2 linked regions of the Candidatus Puniceispirillum marinum IMCC1322 genome follow. The protein of the gene in region 2 interacts with the protein of the main gene of each other region in a pairwise test. Links are inferred from orthologs where the notes say so. Each region holds a gene or a part of one and is shown on either strand. Other genes may lie near its edges.

Region 1 (11,504 bases), 720 kb from region 2 along the record:
AGCGCAGTTTTCTGCCAGCTGCCAATATCCTGCAAACGCTTGGCATCAGCAAAATGCGGTTGATCACCAACAATCCTGACAAGATCGCCCAAATTGCGGCGCATGGGTTCGAGATCAGCGAACGCATATCGCTGGATATAGATGAAAATCCGTTTAATGCCGATTATCTCAAAACCAAGAAAACCCGCACCGGCCATTTGATTGACTAGCATCATCCGATCAAGCAACGAAGATTGATAAGATGATCGCGCAAGCATCAGCCGACCGCAAGGTCGAGAGATGATGCGACATGATTTAAGATATAAGCATCAGCCGACCGCACGGTCGAGAGATGATGCGACATGATTTAAGATACAAGCATCATCCGGCCGCACGGTCGAGAGATGATGCGACATGATTTAAGATACAAGCATCATCCGGCCGCACGGTCGAGAGATGATGCGACATGATTTAAGATACAAGCATCATCCGGCCGCACGGTCGAGAGATGATGCGACATGATTTAAGATATAAGCATCATCCGGCCGCAAGGTCGAGAGATGATATATCGCCCCTCTAATGTCATCCTAGCTGTCGCGTGCGCCAAAAATTGCCGAACCAACACGCACCGACGTCGCGCCGAAACCAATAGCCTCTTCATAATCGCCGCTCATGCCCATTGATAATTTATCCAGCCCGTTGCGTTTGGCAATCGTCGCCAATAGCGCAAAATGCATCGCCGGTTCCTCATCTGCGGGCGGTATGCACATCAGCCCAATAATATTCAGCCCATATTCATCACGGCATTGGGCGATAAAATCATCAACATCGGCCGGGCTGATGCCGGACTTTTGCGGTTCATCACCCGTATTGACCTGAATATAGCAATCAAGTTGCCGGTTCTGCTTGGCCATTTCACCGCTTAATGCACGCGCCAGCTTGGGGCGGTCAACAACTTCGATCACGTCAAATAAAGCCACCGCATCGGCGGCTTTATTGGTTTGCAGGGCACCAATCAGATGTAATATCAAATCCGGATAGGCAGCGCGGCGCGCGGCCCAGCGTGTTTGCGCTTCCTGCACACGGTTTTCACCAAAACAGCGCTGGCCAGCGTCAAGTGCGGCATCGATCCGGTCATCTGGCTGGCGTTTGCTAACCGCCACAAGTGTCGGTTCATCTGCATCCGCATGGGCATCCGCACGCGCCGCCGCCTGAATCTTATCCTGTACTGCTTTCAGATTATCGTGAATTGCTGTCATTACCGCCACCTGAATTGATTCCCGTCTGCTGTGTCCGTTTTACAGCGTGATACTAGAGCACATCCCGAACAGATGTAAAACATCTGTGACGACGCATGTGCGGCAATGTTGATAGAGCACATCCCGAACAGATGTAAAACATCTGTGACGACGCATGTGCGCCAAATAAATAAAACATGGCAACCCGACCCATCATCCAATTTGTTTAGCCTTTTTGTCCGCGTGGCACATCACTTTCGCAACACTGTTGTAAATTTATCACACATTAGAGAAATATGTTTCATCTGCGTTCACCATAACTTGTTAATTTAGCAAAACTTAATATTCTGCCTTCATGTCAATGGTGACATATTTTCTCTAAGGGAGATTTAACATGCGTAAGGTTCTTCTTGCGACTACCGCTTTGGTAGCAATCGGTGGCGTTTCAGCCGCTTCTGCTGACGTTTCACTGTCAGCTTCTGCTTCATGGGCATATGACTCATGGTCAGACGACACAGCTGCAGCAACAGCTTCAGGTGCAACAACAAACAACACTGCTGCAACAATGGACTCAGATTTCACAATCTCAGGTTCAACAACAACTGACTCAGGCATGACATTCGGTGGTTCAATCCACGTTGACGATGGTGTCGATGATGACGCCCGCATGCATGTATCTGACGATTGGGGCCAGATCGCATTTGGTGAGCACAATGACGCTGCTAAAGCAGCATCAGCTGGCCAGTCTGCATTTGATGCCGGTCTTTCAGGTACTCAGTCAATTTCTTCAACAACAACACCTGCTATGACAACTGGTCTGAGCACAGTTACTGTTGTTGGTTCTGAGGCCAAAGGTCAGATCAAGTACACATCACCAACAGTTAACGGTTTGACTGTAAGCATCTCACAGGCAGACGCTGGTTCAGCTTCTAAAGCTGACGCAACTGCGATGGGTGTAACTTATGCAATCGACGTTGATGGCGTTGGCATTACTGCCCATTATGCAACTTATGACGTTGACTCAGCTGCTGACCTAGCAACTGGTACAGGTTCATACGAAACGTCTCAGGACGGCTTTGGTGTTAAGGTTGTTTATGGTGACTTCACAGTACGTGCAGCCAGCATGGACAAAGACGTAAAGCAGGGCGGTAGCTCAATGGGTACTGCTGGTTACGAAGCGTCAACAAGCGACTACGGCGTTACATATGCAATGTCAGACACTATCACTTTGGAAGCAACTTCATTGTCATCTGAGCTATCAACAGGTAGCACAAACGGTGGCGACACATTCGAAGCTTCTCAGCTAGGTGTGAAGTACGTTCCTGCCGCTGGCATGTATGTGTCTTTGACAAACCGTTCATTTGAGATGAAAGATTCATCTGCTGGTACAACAAACGACGGTGCAAACACACGTTTGAAGGTTGGCATAACATTCTAATTTGAATGTTATCATTCCGAATGGAAAGGGAGGGGCTTGCCCCTCCCTTTTTTCTTTACAAATGAACGCACTATTTGCATTCTCTTGGCATCTTCACCTACCAATGGATCGCTGACATGAAAACCATTCACTCCCTTGCCGCAACTTTGGTGACTCTTGGCTTTATTCTGGCAGGTTGTTCAGGCGCAGATATTCAGCCTGTTGCCGAAGAAGAAGGTGAGGTGTCTTTTCTGACTGGTAAGACCGGTGGGTTAAAAATCGCTGATTTTGGCGCTGATGACAAAAACGACAGCATGCCGGTTAACGCATTATTATGGCGTGCATCGCTGGAAATCGCGGCGTTTGTACCGCTTGACGATGTTGATACATTCGGCGGCAGTATTCTTACTGAATGGTATTCGCTTGCCGACCGGCCAGATGAGCGCATCAAGCTGATGATTTTCGTTGTCGGCCGCGAATTGCGTTCGGATGCGATTCAGGTACGCGTATTTGCCCAGAAAGCAGATAATGGCGGCTGGGGCACAGCCACGCGCGACGATGCCTTGGCCAGTAAAATTGAAGAGCTTATTCTGACACGCGCCCGTGAGATGCGTGCCGCGTCAATCGCCGAATCCACCGAATAGACAGATTTCAATGACCGCCGGTGATTATAAATCAGATCATATGGCGCCCCATAGGGGATAATTTACGCGATAGTTCACAGGATATTTCATGACGCATTATGATGCACCTGCCATTGAAAAGAAATGGCAGCGCCGGTGGGAAGATCAAGGCTGTTTCACCGCCGATCAGCCGGACAGTAACAAGCCCAACCCAAAACCCAAATATTATGTGCTGGAAATGTTTCCCTATCCGTCTGGCCGGATTCATATGGGGCATGTCCGCAATTATACGCTTGGCGATGTTGTCGCGCGTTTCCGCCGTGCCCAGGGTTTCAATGTCCTACATCCGATGGGCTGGGATGCCTTTGGCCTGCCGGCTGAAAATGCGGCGATGGAACGCGGTATTCATCCGGGCAAATGGACGGTTGAAAATATTGCCGCGATGCGTACCCAGCTGAAAAGCATGGGGCTATCCTATGATTGGGATCGCGAGCTGGCCACCTGCACACCTGATTACTACCAGCATGAACAACGCATGTTCCTTAAATTCCTCGAGGCCGGTCTGGCCTATCGCAAGGAAAGCTGGGTCAATTGGGATCCGGTTGAAAATACGGTTTTGGCCAATGAACAGGTTGTCGATGGCCGCGGCTGGCGCTCTGGTGCGCCGGTTGAACGGCGGCTTTTATCACAATGGTTTTTACGCATCACCAAATATGCAGATGATCTGCTAGCCGCGATTGACAGGCTTGATCGCTGGCCGGATCGCGTACGTCTGATGCAGCATAACTGGATTGGTAAATCCGAAGGCGCACGTGTTAATTTCCGCATCACCGAGGCCGCGTCTGGTGATTATGCTGGCCGTGATATCGACGTTTTCACCACCCGCCCTGATACGCTATATGGCGCCTCCTTCATTGCCATTGCCGCGAACCATCCGTTGGCGCGTGATATTGCCGTGCATGATAAAGGCGCAGCTGATTTTGCCGCCGAATGTGCCACATTAGGCACGTCCGAAGCCGCGGTCGAAACGGCCGATAAAAAAGGCTATGACACGGGTCTGCGTGTTGCGCATCCGGTTATTGACGGCGCAACCTTGCCTGTTCATATCGCCAATTTTGTGCTGATGGAATATGGCACTGGCGCTATTTTTGGCTGTCCAGCACATGATCAGCGCGATCTTGATTTTGCCACGGCCTATGGCTTGCCGGTGTTGCCGGTGGTCCTGCCTGAAGATGCTGATGCGTCTGATTTTGCGATCACCGACACCGCCTATACGGGTCCTGGTAAGCTGATCAATTCGGGACCATGGAACGGGCTTGATGTCGAAGCAGGCAAACAGGCGGCTTTCAAAACCCTTGCCGATGCTGGGTCTGGTGCGGCTGAAACCACGTTCCGGCTCCGTGACTGGGGTGTTTCGCGGCAACGCTATTGGGGATGTCCGATCCCGATCATTCATTGTGACACGTGCGGCGCGGTACCTGTGCCTGACGATCAACTCCCGGTTCAACTTCCCGAAGATGTCGATTTCACCCAGCCTGGCAATCCGCTGGCCAATCACCCAAGCTGGAAACATGTGGATTGTCCGAAATGCGGTACCACGGCGACCCGTGAACAGGACACATTTGACACATTCTTTGAAAGTTCATGGTATTTCCTGCGTTATTGTGACCCTAAACATCCGCATGGCTTCAGCCCCGAAGCGGCACATTATTGGATGCCGGTCGATCAATATATTGGCGGCGTTGAACATGCGGTTCTGCATCTGCTTTATTCGCGCTTTTTCACCCGCGCGCTGAGCGAAGTCGGATATCTCACCCTTGATGAGCCTTTTGCCGGTCTGATGACACAGGGCATGGTCTGCCATCAGACCTTTCAGGATCAGCATGGCAAATGGCTGTTCCCGACTGATGTCGAACGCGATGGTGATGACTGGGTCATGCGCAGTGATAAATCTGCGATCACCGCCGGACGCATCGAAAAGATGAGCAAGTCCAAGCGCAATGTTGTTGATCCGGAAATCATCATTGACACTTATGGGGCTGACACAGCGCGCCTGTTCATGCTGTCGGATTCGCCGCCCGAACGTGATCTCGAATGGACTGAATCCGGGGTTGAAGGCGCCTCACGCTTTCTGAAAAAAATCTGGCGGCTGGCAACTGATGACAGCCTTGCCGCAGCTGGCGCAAAAATGCCTGACAATGCCGATCAGAAAGCACTCGATCTTGTCAAAACAGTGCATAAAACCATTCTGGCGATCTCCAGAGATATCGAGGAATTCCGCTTTAACCGTGCGGTTGCCCAGCTACACACACTATCGAACGCAATCACCAATCTTGCCCCCGATACTGTCGGTTCTGCCGAGGCGCGCCGGATGGCTATTGAAAATCTTACCAAGCTTATCGCCCCCCTGACCCCGCATATTGCCGAAGAAATGTGGCATATGCTTGGTCATGACAGCATGCTGGCTAATGCCGCATGGCCGGTGGCCGACCCGGCGCTCGCCGCCGATGATGAAGTGGAAATCGGTGTCCAGGTGAATGGCAAATTGCGCGCCACCATCACCTTGCCGCGAGATTGTCCAACTGACGAGGCCGAAGCAAAAGCATTGGCATCCGAGGCGGTTTCCCGATATCTTGAGGGCAAGACACCAAAGCGGATTATCGTTGTGCCAAACAGGATTATAAATGTCGTTGCGTAATACCATCATCAGCCTTGTTTGTGCGCTTATGCTAGGCGGGTGCACATCCTTGTCCCAACAGCAGGTCGATACGGCGATGATCGATAATCTTGCCAGCGTCGAAATTGTTACCGTGGCTGGCCGTGATGGGCAAATTTACAGCCGAAACCTTCGCCAGGCCATGTTCAGCAGCTATGCGGCTGAACCCAGATATCGCCTATCCAGTTCAATTTCGATCGGATCAACCGAAGCTTTTGCGGTACGCGGCGTTTCATCCGATTTCAAAAAGATGACCATGACGGTATCCTTTACCCTCACCGATATAAATACCAATGAAGTCGCGATCAAAAATACGGTAACTGCCAGTGCCACGTTAGGTACTGTTTCATCGACTTATGGCATTGAACAGTCCAAATTGCAGGCCAAGCGCCGTCTTGCCACATTACTGGCTGAACGCGTGCGGCGGCGCTTACAGCTATATTTTCTCTCCATAGCCCAGACATGAAAGTTCAGACCCGGCAGATTGCAGGTCTTCTCAACCACCCCCCCGCGCATATGCGCGCCTTTTTGTTTCATGGTAATGATATCGGCCTGATCCATGAACGCGCCCTGGCACTTGCCAGTCATTACAGTGACAATCTCGATGATGTCTTTTCGGTGACCCGCCTTGATAGCCGCGCCATTGAAAATGATGTCAGTGTGATTGCCGATGCGCTTTCCAGCATTGCCGTTTTTGCCGATACCCGCCTGGTGCTTGTTCGTGGCCGTGGCACCGAACTTGTCGAGGCTTGCAAATTGGCGCTGACACCGCGCGACAACACCCCCCCGCTTGAAGGGGCTGTGCTTATTGTCGAAGCGCGCGAAACAACAACGCGGCATGCGATCGTCAAATTGTTCGAAACAGGTGATATCTGTGCCTCAATCGGATGTTATGCTGATGATAGCGGCACCATCCGTGATCTTGTTCAAACCAGCTTTGCTGCATTATCTATCAATATTGATCGCCCGGTCATGGATCTGATTGTTGCCAAATTGGGTGCTGATCGTGCCAGTTCACGTCGTGAAATCGAAAAGCTGTCACTGATGGCGGGGCAGGGCGGCACCCTTACCGCGCAAGATATTGAAGATGCCCTCGAAGACAGCACCGTTCTGGCAATCGATGATGTGGCGGGTGCTGTTGCTGATGGGGATATTCCGCGTCTGCAAAGCGCTATCACCAAAGCCTGGTCGGAAGATGCCAATCCAGTCATGGTCATTCGCGGCTGTCATAATTATTTCCGCAGTTTGCTGATCGCGGCACATGCCGTATCAACAGGCAGTTCGCGCGATATGGCAATAAAGTCACTACGCCCACCTGTGCATTTCAAATTACAGGGGCGCATGGCTGCGCAATTAAACAAATGGGGCTATCAACAGGCGATGGCCGCCCTTGATAAGCTACAGGATATCGAGCTTGCGCTGAAATCATCCAGCCCCGATGATCGGGTGATCTGTATGCAGGGTCTATTGGGTCTGTGCCTGCGCGCACGTTCCTGATGATTCCACGATCATCTTGCGGCTTTCTTTGCACTACAGCCGGATGAGGCTTAGTTAAGCGCGATCATCTTATCAATCTTCGCTGCGCTTGATTGGATGATGCTTATATCACCCGCGATCATCTTATCAATCTTCGCTACGCTTGATTGGATGATGCTTATATCACCCGCGATCATCTTATCAATCTTCGCTGCGCTTGATTGGATGATGCTTATATCACCCGCGATCATCTTATCAATCTTCGCTGCGCTTGATTGGATGATGCTATTCCAGCCCCAGCTGTTCCAGAATAAAGGTGATTTGGGCAAAATCCTCGCAATGAAACACCAGCTTGCCGCTTGCTTTAGACGCATCCCAATCAACCGTCATCGCCAGACCCAGCTGTTCCGCCGCACGCGCTTCCAACGCCAGAATATCGGTAGATTTTTCAGATGCCGTTGATCCTGCTTTGCCATGATCATCCTGACCAGACGTCGTATCTGTTTCGCCGCGTCGTTTGACCAGCGCTTCGACCTGCCGCGCCGACAGATTTTTGCTGATAATTTCCTCGGCCAATGCCGACGCATCTTCATGCCCGATCAAGGGGCGCACCTGTCCCATCGTCAGCTGGCCGTCAGCAACCATTGTCATCACATCACTCGGCAAGCTAAGCAGACGCAGAAGATTGGCAATATGACTTCTTGATTTTCCAATTAATTCAGATAGTTGCTCTTGTTTGTATTTATGCTTGGAAATCAGATTCTGATATCCCAGCGCTTCTTCAATGACTGTCAGATCGGTACGTTGCACATTTTCGATCAAGGCCAGCTCATAAGCTTCGACATCGCTGATATCGCGCAGGATCGCTGGTACTGTATGCAACTGTGCCAATTGCGCGGCACGCCAGCGCCGTTCTCCGGCGATCAATTGATAACGTTGCGGATTATCCGCGCTTTGCCGCACCAGAACCGGTTGCATAATGCCTTTCTGGCGTATCGATTCAGCCAGCTCGGCCAGCGCGGTTTTGTCAAATTTCAAACGCGGTTGCCACGGGCCTGAATTGATCCATTCAACCGGAATATCAATAACACCCGCAGTTATATTTCCGGTCACGCCAGATGCAATACCCGCTTTTGTCGCCTTGGCATCAGCCGATAATGGTGACGTTGCCATTTCGGGTGGTGTGGCCACGCCCGAAGCTGTATTCGGATTCGCATTTGTTGTAGCTGCCGCAATACCGGCATCACCAAGCAATGATGACAGACCGCGTCCCAAACCTCGTGCTGGATGTTTTGGGATAACCTTTTCCGGACTGCTGGTTTTTGTGGCAGCTTGCTTGGCAGGGGCTTTCTTTGACGGCGTCTTGGCCATTAGGCGGCATCCTTCTCTTGCGTCAGTAGTTCGGCGGCCAGCGCGGCATAGGCCTGTGCCCCGACACATTTCAGATCATACATCAAAACCGGCTGTCCGAATGATGGCGCTTCGGACACGCGGACATTACGCGGAATGACCGTGTTATAAACGACAGCGCCAAGATGTGCGCGTACATCATTTTCCACCGATTCGGATAATTTATTGCGGCTATCGAACATCGTCAGCACAACCCCCTGCATCTCCAGCCTTGGGTTGATTCCACCACGCACCGCATCAATCGTGCGCATGAGCTGACTTAACCCTTCCAGCGCATAGAATTCGCATTGCAAAGGAATCAGAACCGATGCTGCCGCGCATAATGCATTCACTGTCAGCAAGCCAAGCGATGGCGGGCAGTCAATGATCACATAATCATAGTCATCCGCTACCGTGGCAATCGCATCGGCAAGACAATATTCACGGCGCGCGACATCAATCAGCTCAATTTCAGCAGCCGATAAATCGACAACAGCCGGAATAATATCAAGGCGCGGCACAATCGTACCCTGAATAGCGGCACTTGCTGGCGTCTGCCCAATCACGACATGATAGCTATTATGCTCACGTTGCGCATGATCGATACCAAAACCTGTGCTGGCATTGCCTTGCGGGTCAAAATCAACCAACAGCACTTTACGGCCACAGGCGGCCAACGCGGTTGCCAGATTGACCGACGTTGTCGTTTTGCCAACACCACCTTTTTGATTTGCTACCGCAATGATGCGTGCTTCACTATTCATTCAATACCCCGACATAACGTCAATAATGTAAATCATTGATCTTGAGTCTAATGATCTTGGGTTAACTGTAAAACCATGCCTTCAGGATCAGACAGGCTTGGATAGGTGACCGCCGCCATGATGGGATAATCTGGCATTTCGGTCAATTCTTCTTCGACATTCCGGCCTTTGAGAAGCAGTAAAACCGTATCTGGTCGCATATGCGGTGCCAGCAGCGTGATGGCTTTGCCCAGCGGCGCAAAGGCGCGCGCTGTGATCACATCCGGCACCATCGCTGGCAAGCTTTCGATACGTTCATTATGAACCACGGCTGACAGGTCTAATTTCCTTATAACTGTCTGTAAAAAAACAGTTTTTTTGTGATCTGATTCGACCATATGCACCGTTGCATCCTGCATAATCGACAACACTAGCCCGGGGAAACCAGCCCCACTGCCCACATCCAGAATGGTCTTGCATCCGGCAGGCAAATAGCGGGCTAACTGCCCCGAATCAAGAATATGTCGCTGCCAGGCAATATCCAGCGTTGCCCGGGCAACCAGATTCACCGATTTTTGCCATTTTTCCAGCAACGCAAGGTAGATGGCAAATTTATCAATTGTTTCACGTGAAACATTTAGCATGTCCTGCACAGTTTCAGGCGTCATTTCAGGTGTCATTTCAGATGTCATTTCAGATGTCATTTTGGGCGTCTTTTTAGCGGTCATGCTAGCACCGCCCCAACATAGCTGATCAATATCCCCGATAACGTCTTAAAGCGCGCCTTATGGTACCCGATATCGGCATATGAAACGAGCTCATATACAAAATGTTTCACGTGAAACATTTTTAGGAACTGAAGACGGGCTATAAGCATCATATGGTCTCGCGCCGCATAACCGAAACGTCAGGCTTGGTGTTATAGGCTGCATCTTCACGACGCCGCAGATGCCGCAAAACCGCAACCACCGATGCCGGTGTCAACCCTGCAAGCCGATTCGCCTGTCCAATCGTTTCAGGCTGGCGACGTTTCAATACATCTTGTGCTTCGGCCGACAGGCCGCCAATCACCGAAAAATCAAGATCATCGGGAATCGCCGTGGCTTCGTCACGCCGCAGCGCATCAATATCGGCTTTCTGGCGCGCCACATAGCCTGCATAGCGATAATCGGCTTCAAGCTGGGCATGATAAAGTGATGCGATATTTGCCAGTTCCGGCCATAATGGCGTCAGCCGGTCGATGGTGATGCCTTCAAGGCTGAGCATATCTGCCGCTGTGCGTTTGCCGCCATCGCGGGGCTTTGGCAGGCCAGCTATTTCCAGATCCTTGCCCGATGCGGTGAGTGACAATAATGTGGCCTTTGCCTTGGCCAGTTGCTTATGCTTGCGATGCCAGACGTTTTGTCGCGCGCTACCCACACAGCCAATCGCCATGCCTTTTTCGGTTAGACGTTGATCGGCATTATCGGCACGAAGCAACAGCCGATATTCGGCGCGTGACGTAAACATCCGGTAGGGTTCGGGCGCGCCCTTGGAAATCAGATCATCGATCATCACCCCGATATAGGCATCAGCACGATCAAGCGTAAAACTGGTCTTTTGCCTATTATCACCAGAGGCCGCGGCGAGGGCGGCATTAACCCCAGCCATCAAGCCTTGCGCGGCGGCTTCTTCATACCCTGTGGTGCCATTGATCTGACCCGCTAGATACAGGCCAGGCAAGACACGCAATTCCAATGTCTGGCGCAAGGCGCGCGGATCGACAAAATTATACTCAATCGCATAGCCATGTTGCAGAATAACCGTCTGCTCAAGCCCGGGTATGGTTTTGACAAGCGCCTCCTGCACATCGCGCGGCAGGCTTGTCGAAATACCATTCGGGTAAATCGTATGGTCATCAAGCCCTTCAGGTTCAAGAAACAG
Region 2 (11,321 bases):
CCGACCGTGTCCGCGCATAGGGATCCAGTGCGTTATATTTCACGTCATTGAAGGCCTCAAAATTAGCGGCGCGAAACGAGACTGCTGCTGCTGGCGCGCGTGCTGTCTGCCATGTTTGAAGCGGGGCACCTGCTTCAACAATTGAATAGGGATTCATAACCATATCAACAACACGTCCAGTCAGGCTTCGTGTCGTATGTGGCCCCAGAAACGGCACCATCAGATATGAACCTTCGTCAATATCGGCGGCGGCAAGCGTCTGGCCAAAATCTTCTTTATAAATGGGGGCAGCGTCGTCCCCCATCAGATCGACAAATCCCAGTGTTAGGCCGTTAATCGCAAAATTAAGCACAGCAAGTCCGGCATTTTCATATTTGCCTTGCAGCGAAGAATTGATCGCGGTGGATGGTAATCCGGCCCATGCCAGATGATGTGCAATGGCGGTTTGTCCGCCTTCGGGTACGGCTTTACGGTAACCGCTGGCCACAGGTTCAACAACATAGGTGTCAAAGCCCATGTTAAAGTCAAAAACAGCCCGGTTGCTATCTTCATAACGATCGCGCATATCACTGCGCTGGGTCTCCGGAACGCTGGAACAGGCTGCGAATGTTCCGATGCTGGTCAGGATCAAAATATGCGAACGCAGGATTTGGATGCATCTGCCTGTAGTCATGTCTAATTCCATACCCACGTAAAATACTCATTACAATAATGAAGTTACGATACCGCAAACAATATTTGTGTCAAAGTGCGTTTGTCGCTTTTGCCTAGATTTCGAACTGCCATTAACGCCGAATTTATGTTCTGGCATCTTATATGTCGAATTAATGGTAAAATTGACTTTGTAACATTGACCGAATAGCGCCCATTTGCGAGTTTGGGCTTATGATGAATGATCTTAATCAAAATCCGGTAAGTCCTTGGTTAGCCGGTCTCAATACATCCCAGTCTGACGCTGTTACATCCCTTCAAGGTCCGCTTCTGGTTCTGTCTGGTGCCGGAACTGGCAAAACCAGAGTGCTGACATCGCGGCTTGCCGAGCTTGTCGCCAGTGGTACAGCCAAACCGTGGAATATTCTGGCGGTGACCTTCACTAATAAGGCCGCACGTGAGATGAAAAGCCGAATCGGTGATATGGTTGGACCGATGGTCGAACAAGTGTGGCTAGGCACATTTCACTCTTTGGCGGCCAAGATGCTACGCCGGCATGCTGATCTGGTTGGTCTGAAATCAGATTTCACCATTCTTGATAGTGACGATCAGGTGCGTTTGGTCAAACAGCTTATGGCGGCAGAGAACATTGACCCAAAGCGGTGGCCTGCACGTATGGTAGCGGGGGTTATATCGCGCTGGAAAGACCGTGGATTGGTGCCAGAAAAGATTTCTCTTGCCGAGGCGGGTGATGTTGCCAATGGCCGCATGCAACAACTCTATAAGGATTATCAGGCACGCCTGCTGACACTTAACGCGGTGGATTTTGGTGATCTTTTGTTGCATATGCTCACAATTTTCCAGCATCATCCCGATGTGCTGGCTGATTATCATGGGCGCATCACGCATATTATGGTGGATGAGTACCAAGATACTAACGTCGCGCAATATCTTTGGCTTCGCTTATTGACAGGGCAACGAAATAACCTGTGTTGTGTGGGTGATGATGATCAGTCGATCTATGGCTGGCGGGGCGCTGAGGTTGGTAATATTTTGCGCTTTGAAAGCGACTTTCCGGGGGCAAAGACTGTCCGGCTTGAAGAAAATTACCGGTCAACGGGTCATATTCTGGCGGCGGCTTCAACGGTCATTGCGCGTAATGAAACGCGGCTTGGCAAGACGTTGTTCACATCGGCCGATGATGGTGAAAAGGTGCGCGTCAATGGCTATTGGGATGGCGCCGATGAGGCAAGATCGATTTCCAGTCATGTCGAATCGATGCAACAGAATGGTGCGCATCTGTCGCAGATAGCCGTATTGGTGCGCGCTGGTTTCCAGACCCGCGAATTTGAAGAACGCTTTATTGCCATTGGCTTGCCATACCGGGTTGTGGGGGCGCGCTTTTATGAACGTGCGGAAATTCGGGATGCGATTGCCTATTTGCGGCTAATTGCGCAACCGGCAGATGATCTGGCGTTTGAACGCATCATAAATGTACCCAAGCGTGGTTTGGGGACGGCAAGTATTCAGGCTATCCATATTCAAGCGCGCGCCTCGCAAAAACCGCTTCTGGCGGCGGCCATTGATCTGGTCGAGACCGAAGAATTGCGACCTGCTGCGCGCACAGCACTTGGCAGATTTGTGCAGGATATTGGACGCTGGCGTAACCAGATTGGAAGCCTGCATCAAGGCGATCTGGCGCGTATGGTGCTTGACGAGTCTGGCTATACAACAATGTGGCAGATGGATAAATCGCCTGATGCCGAGGGGCGTCTTGAAAACCTGACCGAACTTGTCAGTGCAATGCAGGATTTTGATTCACTACAGGGATTTCTCGAGCATATTTCGTTGGTGATGGATGGTGATACGGTTTCCGAACAAGGCGAAGTCACCTTGATGACATTACATGCCGCAAAGGGTCTGGAATTCGACACGGTCTTTTTGCCAGGTTGGGAGGAAGGTATTTTTCCCAGCCAGCGCACAATGGACGAAAATGGGGCTATCGGCCTTGAAGAAGAACGTCGTCTTGCCTATGTCGGCATCACCCGGGCGCGCAAGAATGTTCATATTTCCTTTGCCAGTAGTCGCCGCGTTCATGGCCAGTGGCAGTCGGCAATTCCCTCACGATTTGTTCAGGAATTACCTGCCGAGAATATCATTGAAGATATGGCACAGGGTATGGGTATTGGTCGTGTCTCGCCAGCCTATATCAGCGGGGCATCAGATATCGTTGGTCAACAAGGTTATGGCCCCGGATGGCGGCGCATGGCTAACCGCCAGCAACAAGGGACGGAAAACCGCTTTGTTGCTGAAACCAATGGCGCGGCTTTCATTCGAGGTGATCGGGTGTTTCATCAGAAATTTGGTATGGGCAATGTCGTCAATGTTGAAGGCGACAAGCTGGAAATTTCGTTTGATAAAGCAGGTCACAAAAAGGTTGTGTCCGGATTTGTGAGCAAACCATGACTATTATATATGCTGTCCGTCTTGACCTGCCTGACGTTACCGATGCAAAGGTCGTCGCCAGTTTTGAAACCGTGTTTAGCGAGCTTCTTGAAAGTGAGGCCACGTCGCATGTACGGACATCGCAAGAGCGCTGGCATATTGAGGCTTTGTTCCTGTTTCTGCCAGATGCAGGTGTGATCGCGCAGATGTTAGCACCGGTTTTTGACCAGCATGGGCTGGCACCATGTGCTGTGCAGATTGAACAATTACCCCAGCGCAACTGGCTTGCCGAAAACCGGGCATCTTTTCCGGCACTTCATATTGGCCGGTTCTGGATATATGGCAGTCATATAGACGATGCCCCACCGCCAGCAAGTCTGCCGCTTCTGGTTGATGCGGCGCAGGCTTTTGGGTCAGGCACGCATCCCACCACCGAGGGCTGCCTACGGGCGATGGATATGATTGATCGCCGTTACAAGGGTGGTGCCCCGCGCCATACACTTGATATGGGCTGTGGATCGGCAATTCTTGGCATGGCAGCTGCAAAATTATGGCCATCCTGTAAGGTTATGGGCGCCGATAATGACCCTGTGGCGATCAAAGTGGCAGAGGCGAACCGGATCCGTAATAACATTGCCCCAACACAGATGCGGCTTGGTGTTTCGGCAGGGTTTTCTGGCCGTTCAGTTAGGCAAAATGGCCCCTATGACATCATTCTGGCCAATATACTTGCAGGCCCGCTTCGTAAAATGGCACCGTCACTAATGCCGCATCTGGCTGATAATGGCTGGCTGATCCTGTCCGGTATTTTGCATCATCAGGCGACTATGGTGGCGCAGGCTTATGGTATGGTGGGTGCACGCCTATGGGCAAAAATTCGTATTGGTGAATGGACCAGTCTGGTTATGCGTCCACGACAAGCGGGACAGATGCCAGCTTTATGGAGCTCTGAATGACAGCACAGATTTTTTCCGAACGGTTAAAGGCGCTTCGTGCGCAGATGGATACGCATAATATTGATGGCTGGATTATTGGCCGCGAAGATATGTATCAGGGCGAAGAAGTGCCTGCTAGTGATGAACGTTTGGCCTATATTTCGGGTTTCACTGGTTCGGCAGGCACCGCGATTGTCTTTACTGATCATGCCGCATTGTTCAGCGATGGCCGCTATAGTTTGCAGATGGAAAAACAGACCGACGCTGCGGCGTGGTCATGCCATACCATGCCGGATATTGACATCGGTTCCTGGCTGAAAACACAGACATTGACTGGCAGGACGATCGGTGTTGATGCCCGTCTGATTACACTTTCGGCCTTTGACAAATTATCGGCTGTGATGCGTGAGTCTGGATTGTCGTTAAAAGCCATGGCATTTAATCCCATTGATATGATCTGGCAGGACCGCCCCATTGCCGAGGTCACACCAGCTCGTACAATGGCTAATGATATTGCTGGCGAGACGATTGATAGCAAACTTGATCGGTTAGCCGATAGCTTGACAGATTTTGGATGTGATGCGGTTTTGCTGTCACGTACGGATGCTGTTAACTGGCTTGCAAATATACGTGGGCACGACCTTGCCTGTACGCCGGTAAAATTGGCCTTTGCCTTGTATCATCGCGAGAATGGTTTGATCATATTGGCTGACCGCCAGCCTATGCTGCCTGTTCTGAACGAACATATGGCTGTAGTGCCCTTGGAACAGCTTGACGAACTATTGGAACCGATAGCCGGGTGCGACTTTATGGTTGATCCTGCAAGTTTGCCAAAAGCCGTGCATCAGGTTATTTCAGATAGTGGTGTGAATATTGTCACGGCGCCGTGTCCAGTTACAAAGATAAAGGCACAGAAGAATCCAGTCGAGCTAGATGGGTTCCGCAAAGCGCATCAGATTGATGGCATTGTAATGGCGGAATTTCTATGCTGGTTGGATCATGCCGATGTCACCCAGATGCGGGAAAGCGCCTTGGCTGATAAATTGCTGTCGATGCGGGCGACGCATCCGGATTTTATATCACCAAGCTTTGAGACCATTGCTGGCAGTGGTGCCAATGGTGCTATTGTCCATTATCGCGCGGTGGCTGGTCAGGATAGTTTGATCCAGAATAACAGCCTGTTTCTGCTCGATTCAGGTGCGCATTATCGCTTTGGTACAACCGACATAACGCGCACCATCCTGATTGGTGATGCTGATGCCGAAATGCGGCGGGCCTTTACGGCTGTTCTGCGCGGGCATATTGCCTTGGCGCGGGCGCATGTGCCTGTTGGCACGACCGGAATGCAGCTTGACACAATAGCACGTACGCCAATCTGGTCTGCTGGACTTGATTATGCGCATGGCACAGGTCACGGCGTTGGCCATGTTCTGTCAGTGCATGAAGGGCCAGCTAGCATTTCCAAGCGCGGAAGCCTGTCCGTGTCGGCTGGTATGGTGCTGTCGAATGAACCTGGCTATTACAAGACAGGGTCATGGGGTATTCGTATTGAAAATCTGATTGCGGTCAAGGCCGCATCAACAGCCGGTTTTATCGAGTTTGAAACCCTGACAATGACGCCGATTGATCGCCGTTTGATTGACAAGACAATGCTGTCCGAGGCGGAAATCGCATGGGTTGATATATATCATCAATGGGTGTTGTCGCAGATTGGTGCTGATGTGTCACCGCCATGCCAGGCATGGCTTATCAATGCTTGCGCCCCTTTATGATGATGGGGCGCCAATAAGTGCCCGCCATTCATCTTCACTAAGAACAGTGACGCCAAGCTCAGCCGCCTTACGCGCTTTTGATCCAGCATCAGCCCCAGCAATCAGATAATCTGTCTTTGCCGATACCGACCCGGACACTTTAGCACCAAGGGCTTCGGCCTTGGCTTTGGCTTCGGCGCGGGACATGCGTGCCAAAGTCCCAGTGAATACGACGGTTTTACCACTGACGGCACTGTCTTCAGATGGTCGCTCCGGTGGTAATATCGACAGTTCGGATGCCAAATCATTTACGATATTCCGGTGTGCTGTATCGCCAAAAAATCGGCATATATCAGCTGCCATTGCATCACCAATCTGGTCAATATCAACAAGCGCGGCGATGGCTATCTCATGTTCGCTTTCAGTATTTTCCGGATCAAGTGCCGACATCATCATGTCCAGATCACCGTAATGTAGCGCCAGAAGCCGTGAGGTGGCCTGTCCTACCTGCCGGATGCCCAACGCATATATAAAGCGTTCAAGTCCGATCGTGCGCCGTGCATTGATTGAGGCAAACAGATTATCAAGCGATTTTGCCCCATATCCATCTAGCGTGGCTAGTTTGTCGCGGCGTGTTTCAAGGCGGAAGATATCGGCGGGCGTTTTGACCCAGCCAAGCTCCAGAAACTGTTCGATCTGGCGTGCGCCCAGACCCTCGATATCAAACGCATCGCGCGATACGAAATGCTTGAGTTGCTCGACAAGTTGTGCTTCACACGCCAATCCACCGGTGCAGCGCCGCACGGCTTCGCCTTCGGGGCGGATCGCGTCCGAGTCACAAACTGGACAGCGATCCGGAAAGGTGAATATCTGGACGTCGTCGGGACGCTTTTCATCAAGCACGCGTACCACTTGCGGAATAACATCACCAGCGCGCTGGATAATGACATGATCGCCAATCCGGATATCTTTACGGGCTATTTCATCCTCATTATGCAAAGTTGCATTTGATACGACAACGCCGCCAACGGTGACAGGTGTTAATCTTGCCACGGGAGTCAATGCGCCGGTGCGCCCGACCTGAATGTCAATTTTGATAATTGTTGTTTCGGCTTGCTCGGCGGGAAATTTATGCGCCAAGGCCCAACGCGGTGCCCGCGCCACTTGTCCAAGGCGTTCCTGATAATCATGCCGATCAACTTTATAAACGACACCGTCAATATCATAGTCCAGTGATGCGCGTTGACTTCCGATAGCATCGTAGGTTGCCAGCATGTCATCTAACGAGAGGCAATGCCGCGATAAATCATTCACCGAAAACCCGAAATCTCGCAAAGCCGCCAGAAAGTCAGTATGCGTTGCGGCGACAGGTGCGCTGGCTTCGCCCATTGAATAGGCGAAAAATGCCAGATTACGCGACCCCGTAATGCTGACATCCTTTTGCCTTAGCGATCCGGCAGCGGCGTTACGCGGATTGGCAAAAATCTTGCCGCCTTTTCGTTCCTGATCAGCGTTCAGAGCCAGAAAATCTTTTCGGTCCATATAGACTTCACCGCGCACCTCGAAAATATCTGGCACTGTGTCAGGCAATGTTTTGGGGATTGCATCAACGGTGCGGATATTGGCGGTCACATCTTCGCCTTCACTACCATCACCGCGGGTTGCGGCCTGAACCAGATGACCCTTCTCATAACGCAGGCTTAACGATAAGCCATCGATCTTTGGTTCGGCGGTAAAAGCAATGTCATCGGTTTCTGCCAATGACAGAAATTTGCGAATACGGGTCACAAAGTCTGCAATATCTTCGGCACTAAAGCCATTCGACAGTGACAACATCGGCTGTGCGTGGCGTATCTTGCCAAAGCTGCCAGACACCATGGTGCCAACACGTTGGCTTGGGCTATCAGGACGGATCAGTTCGGGAAAGCTGGCTTCAAGCGCATTATTTCGGGCTACCAGCATGTCATAATCGGCATCGGAAATATCGGGGGCATCTTCGCCATGATATTTGCGATCATGATAAGCAATACGCTCGGCCAGATATGCCAGTTCTTGTGCGGCGTCATCAGCGGACATCTTGCTGGGGTCTGGATGATCGCGTGTCATGGCTAGCCCTCAAGCAAAGCGGTTGCAGCTGCCCGGGCTTCGGCGGTGATATGCTCGCCAGCCAGCATGCGGGCGATTTCTTCGGTGCGCGCGTCGTCACTCAGCGTTTCGGTTCCGCTAATAACGCTTTCATCCGTTACATGTTTGGCAATGCGCATATGATTAACGCCGCGTGCCGCAACCTGAGGCGAATGGGTGATTACCAGCGTTTGCATATGTTCGCCAAGGCGGGCAAGGCGGTCGCCAACAGCTGCGGCAACCGCGCCACCAACCCCGCTATCAACTTCGTCAAAAATCAGTGTCCGTGATGTGTTGCTATCTTCGAGCGCAACCTTCAAAGCCAGTAGAAAACGGGCCAGTTCTCCTCCTGAGGCAATCCGGTCGATGGGCCCTTGTGCCATGCCTCTATTGGTGCTGGCCTCAAAACGCACCATATCCATGCCCAGCGCACCCCATTGATCCGCTGGTAATGCGGAAATATGTGAGTGAAAGGTCGCGTTCTCCAGCTTTAAGGGTGGTAATTCGGCCATGACCGCACGGTCGAGCAACGCTGCAGCTGATTTACGGGCGTCGGACACTATCTTGGCCATTTTTGTATAATAGTCGCGCCATTGCCGTTCATTATCGGCCAATTCCGCTAACGTACCAGACGAATCCTCAATCGCGGCAAGACGGCTGGCAAGTTGCTGATGCGTTTCTACCAGCCCATCAACATTACAGTTATGTTTACGGGCTTGCTGGCGTAATTCATGAAGCCGGTCATCAACAGATTCCAACCGGTTTGGGTCAGCTTCCAGACTTGATCCAACCGCGCTGATCTCGCTGATGGCTTCGGATAATTCGGCATCGGCGCGGCTCAATGCGGCGAGGGCATTATCAAGCGCACTACCTGCTAGTGATGCTGATTTTTCAAGCGTAGCCATGGCACTGCCAAGGCTGGCCTGGGCTCCGTTTTCATCGGTCAGGGCATGGTCAGCAAGCGCCAGCGTTTCGCCAATCTTGCCAACATTGGCAAGCATGTCACGTTCACTAACTAATTGTGCTTCTTCACCAGATGAAGGGCTTAGGGCGTCAAGCTGATGAACCGCATCGCGAAGCCATTCTTCGTCGGCGCGCGCCTGATCAAGTTCTAGTTTCGCCGTGGCTAGATTACGCTTTGACTGCATCCAATGCGCATGGGCGTCTGATAGCTTGTCCAGCATCTCCTGATGTCCGGCGGCGCGATCAAGCAGGGTGATATGGCGGCTAACATCAAGCAGACCACGCCCCTCAAATTGCCCCTGAATCTCAACAAGCAGATCGCCAACCTTATGTAGCAGGCCAACCGAAACAGGTACATCATTGATTGAAGCGCTTGATTTTCCATCGGCTTTCAAGCGTCGCCGCAAAATTAATGTATCGTCAATATCAACGCCGGCATCTTCCAGCAAAGCCCATACTGGATGTTTGGCGTCCATATGAAAGCTTGCACTTACCTGTGCCTGCGTACTGCCTTGACGGATTAAGCCAAAATTCGCCCGGCTTCCTAAGGCCAGACCCAGCGCATCAAGCAAGATCGATTTACCCGCACCGGTTTCGCCTGTCAGCACCGTCAGTCCATCATCAAATTGCAACGTAAGTTGTTCAATGAGGACGATATTAGTGACGGACAAGCTTTGAAGCATGAGGCTCTAATCAAATAAATTTACGACGGACTCGGCGGTGCGTTCAAACCAGCCAGCTTCGAGTTCACGTTCTGGATTGGCGCGAAGCTCCAGCAGACGTTGAGTCCATATAGATTTCGGATAGTTATAGACTGCGACCTCTTCAACACGGTTGGCTTCGCTAGCCAGACCAAGCGATAGATAGGCCTCGGTCATGCGATATAGGGCTTCGGGCACCTGGTTGGTGGTGTCGTAATCGGTGACGACATTTTCAAACCGACGCAGTGCTGCGCCATAATGCTGTTTGCTGAGGTAAAACCGACCTACGGCCATTTCCTTGCCAGCAAGATGCGAGCGTGTCAGATCAATTTTCAGGGTTGCATCACGAAAGTAGTCACCGTCGGGAAATCGCCGCACCAATTCTTCAAAAGCCTGCATCGCCAATTTGGTCATTTCCGCGTCGCGTTGCACATCGACGATCTGTTCATAATAGCATAGCGCCTTTAGATAATAGGCATATTCGACGCGTTCATCTGCTGGATTTAGTTCGACAAAACGATCCAGCGCCGCGATTGCCCGTGGATAGTTATTGTCCTGATAAAATGCCCATGCCGCCATCAATTGCGCCCTTACGGCAAGTGATGAATAGGGGTGTTGGCGTTCAACTTCCTCAAATTTTGGCGCAGCTTTCTTGGCATTTCCTGCAAGGGCGGTGTTCAACGCTTCATTATATAATTGTTCGACAGGGCGCTCGACCTGTTCTTCGACCTCAGTAGAAGAACATCCTGCTACCAAAAGCGCAGTACTTGCTAAGACAATCAAGGGTATATGCTTTACCAAAACAGGCTCCACTCATAGGCATCGGCGGGCGTGTCCCACCGTTACGCGTTACAATAGCGACTTGGTACGCAGGTGAAAAGAAGATGTTGAAAAAATTCCACTGTGATTATCGGCATATCACAAGTATCGAATGTCATAATGAAGATGACCTGATGGCCAGTTGGCCTAAACAGCCGCGGCGGCGGCAAGTTCGGGCATGACATAAGCCTCTGACTGGCTGGTCACAGCACCGTCACTGACGATCTGGAATGCCTGTTTATTTTGCCAGATGGCTTTGATCAGCATCATGCTAAGCGCGTGTCCGGGACGCGACGCGGTCAATTTGCCACGTATTTGCAGACCAAGAAGATAAAGATCGCCAAGACAGTCAAGTGCCTTATGCCGGACGAATTCGCGTTCCATCCGCAAACCACCTTCATTGATAACAGTCCCATTATCAACAACTACGGCGTTATTCAGCGAACCGCCAAGAGCCAGACCGGCATTCTGCATTAGATCAACATCACTCAGCTGGCAAAAGGTACGAGCCGTAGATAATTCAGCCTCAAAACTGCCATCACAATGAATATAATGCAGGCTCTGCTTGCCAATAGCCTTGTCTTCAAAATCAATTTCAACGTCAATTTCAAGCTGGTCGGCAGGCTCGATCCGCGCCCAAGCACCATTATCAAGCTGCACTTCTATTGGCTGGGTAATAACGATATATTTACGACGCGCATTAAGCGTTTTCAGCCCAACACGTCTGATTGCATCAATGATTGGCTGACTGCTACCATCAAGGATCGGCGCTTCACCTGCATCGACTTCGACGATAGCATTATCAAGGCCAATTCCGGCAAAGGCGGCCATGAAATGTTCGATCGTCTCCAGGCCTATGCCATCGGCGTTGGCAATCCGGGTGCAAAGGCGTGCCTGTTCGGCATAATCAGCATGGGCAGACACTGTTTGCA

The links.
Region 1: the proteins of ligA (region 2) and leuS interact in binary tests that used the Escherichia coli proteins (3 or more experiments, as listed by UniProt). The link is inferred for Candidatus Puniceispirillum marinum IMCC1322 from one-to-one orthologs.

Annotation. Positions count from the first base shown.
Region 1 is NC_014010.1:1,815,726-1,827,229, reverse strand. Bases 3,038-6,160 are described here. They hold leuS (leucine--tRNA ligase), read left to right. Parts: upstream 3,038-3,366; coding sequence 3,367-5,955; downstream 5,956-6,160. Other genes in these bases: SAR116_RS08525 (hypothetical protein), read left to right, coding at 5,942-6,160; SAR116_RS08535 (DUF3576 domain-containing protein), read left to right, coding at 3,038-3,278. In the rest of the region: ribA (GTP cyclohydrolase II), read left to right, coding at 1-209; SAR116_RS08545 (YggS family pyridoxal phosphate-dependent enzyme), read right to left, coding at 567-1,238; SAR116_RS08540 (porin), read left to right, coding at 1,612-2,655; more of SAR116_RS08535, read left to right, coding at 2,772-3,037; more of SAR116_RS08525, read left to right, coding at 6,161-6,439; holA (DNA polymerase III subunit delta), read left to right, coding at 6,436-7,470; SAR116_RS08515 (hypothetical protein), read right to left, coding at 7,521-7,700; SAR116_RS08510 (ParB/RepB/Spo0J family partition protein), read right to left, coding at 7,735-8,820; SAR116_RS08505 (ParA family protein), read right to left, coding at 8,820-9,602; 16S rRNA (guanine(527)-N(7))-methyltransferase RsmG, read right to left, coding at 9,650-10,309; tRNA uridine-5-carboxymethylaminomethyl(34) synthesis enzyme MnmG, read right to left, coding at 10,458-11,504.
Region 2 is NC_014010.1:2,535,432-2,546,752, forward strand. Bases 5,344-8,283 are described here. They hold ligA (NAD-dependent DNA ligase LigA), read right to left. Parts: upstream 7,889-8,283; coding sequence 5,798-7,888; downstream 5,344-5,797. Other genes in these bases: SAR116_RS11895 (aminopeptidase P family protein), read left to right, coding at 5,344-5,803; recN (DNA repair protein RecN), read right to left, coding at 7,891-8,283. In the rest of the region: SAR116_RS11880 (MlaA family lipoprotein), read right to left, coding at 1-673; SAR116_RS11885 (ATP-dependent helicase), read left to right, coding at 886-3,117; SAR116_RS11890 (50S ribosomal protein L11 methyltransferase), read left to right, coding at 3,114-4,052; more of SAR116_RS11895, read left to right, coding at 4,049-5,343; more of recN, read right to left, coding at 8,284-9,552; SAR116_RS11910 (outer membrane protein assembly factor BamD), read right to left, coding at 9,559-10,353; lpxC (UDP-3-O-acyl-N-acetylglucosamine deacetylase), read right to left, coding at 10,537-11,321. UniProt on the Escherichia coli protein: DNA ligase that catalyzes the formation of phosphodiester linkages between 5'-phosphoryl and 3'-hydroxyl groups in double-stranded DNA using NAD as a coenzyme and as the energy source for the reaction.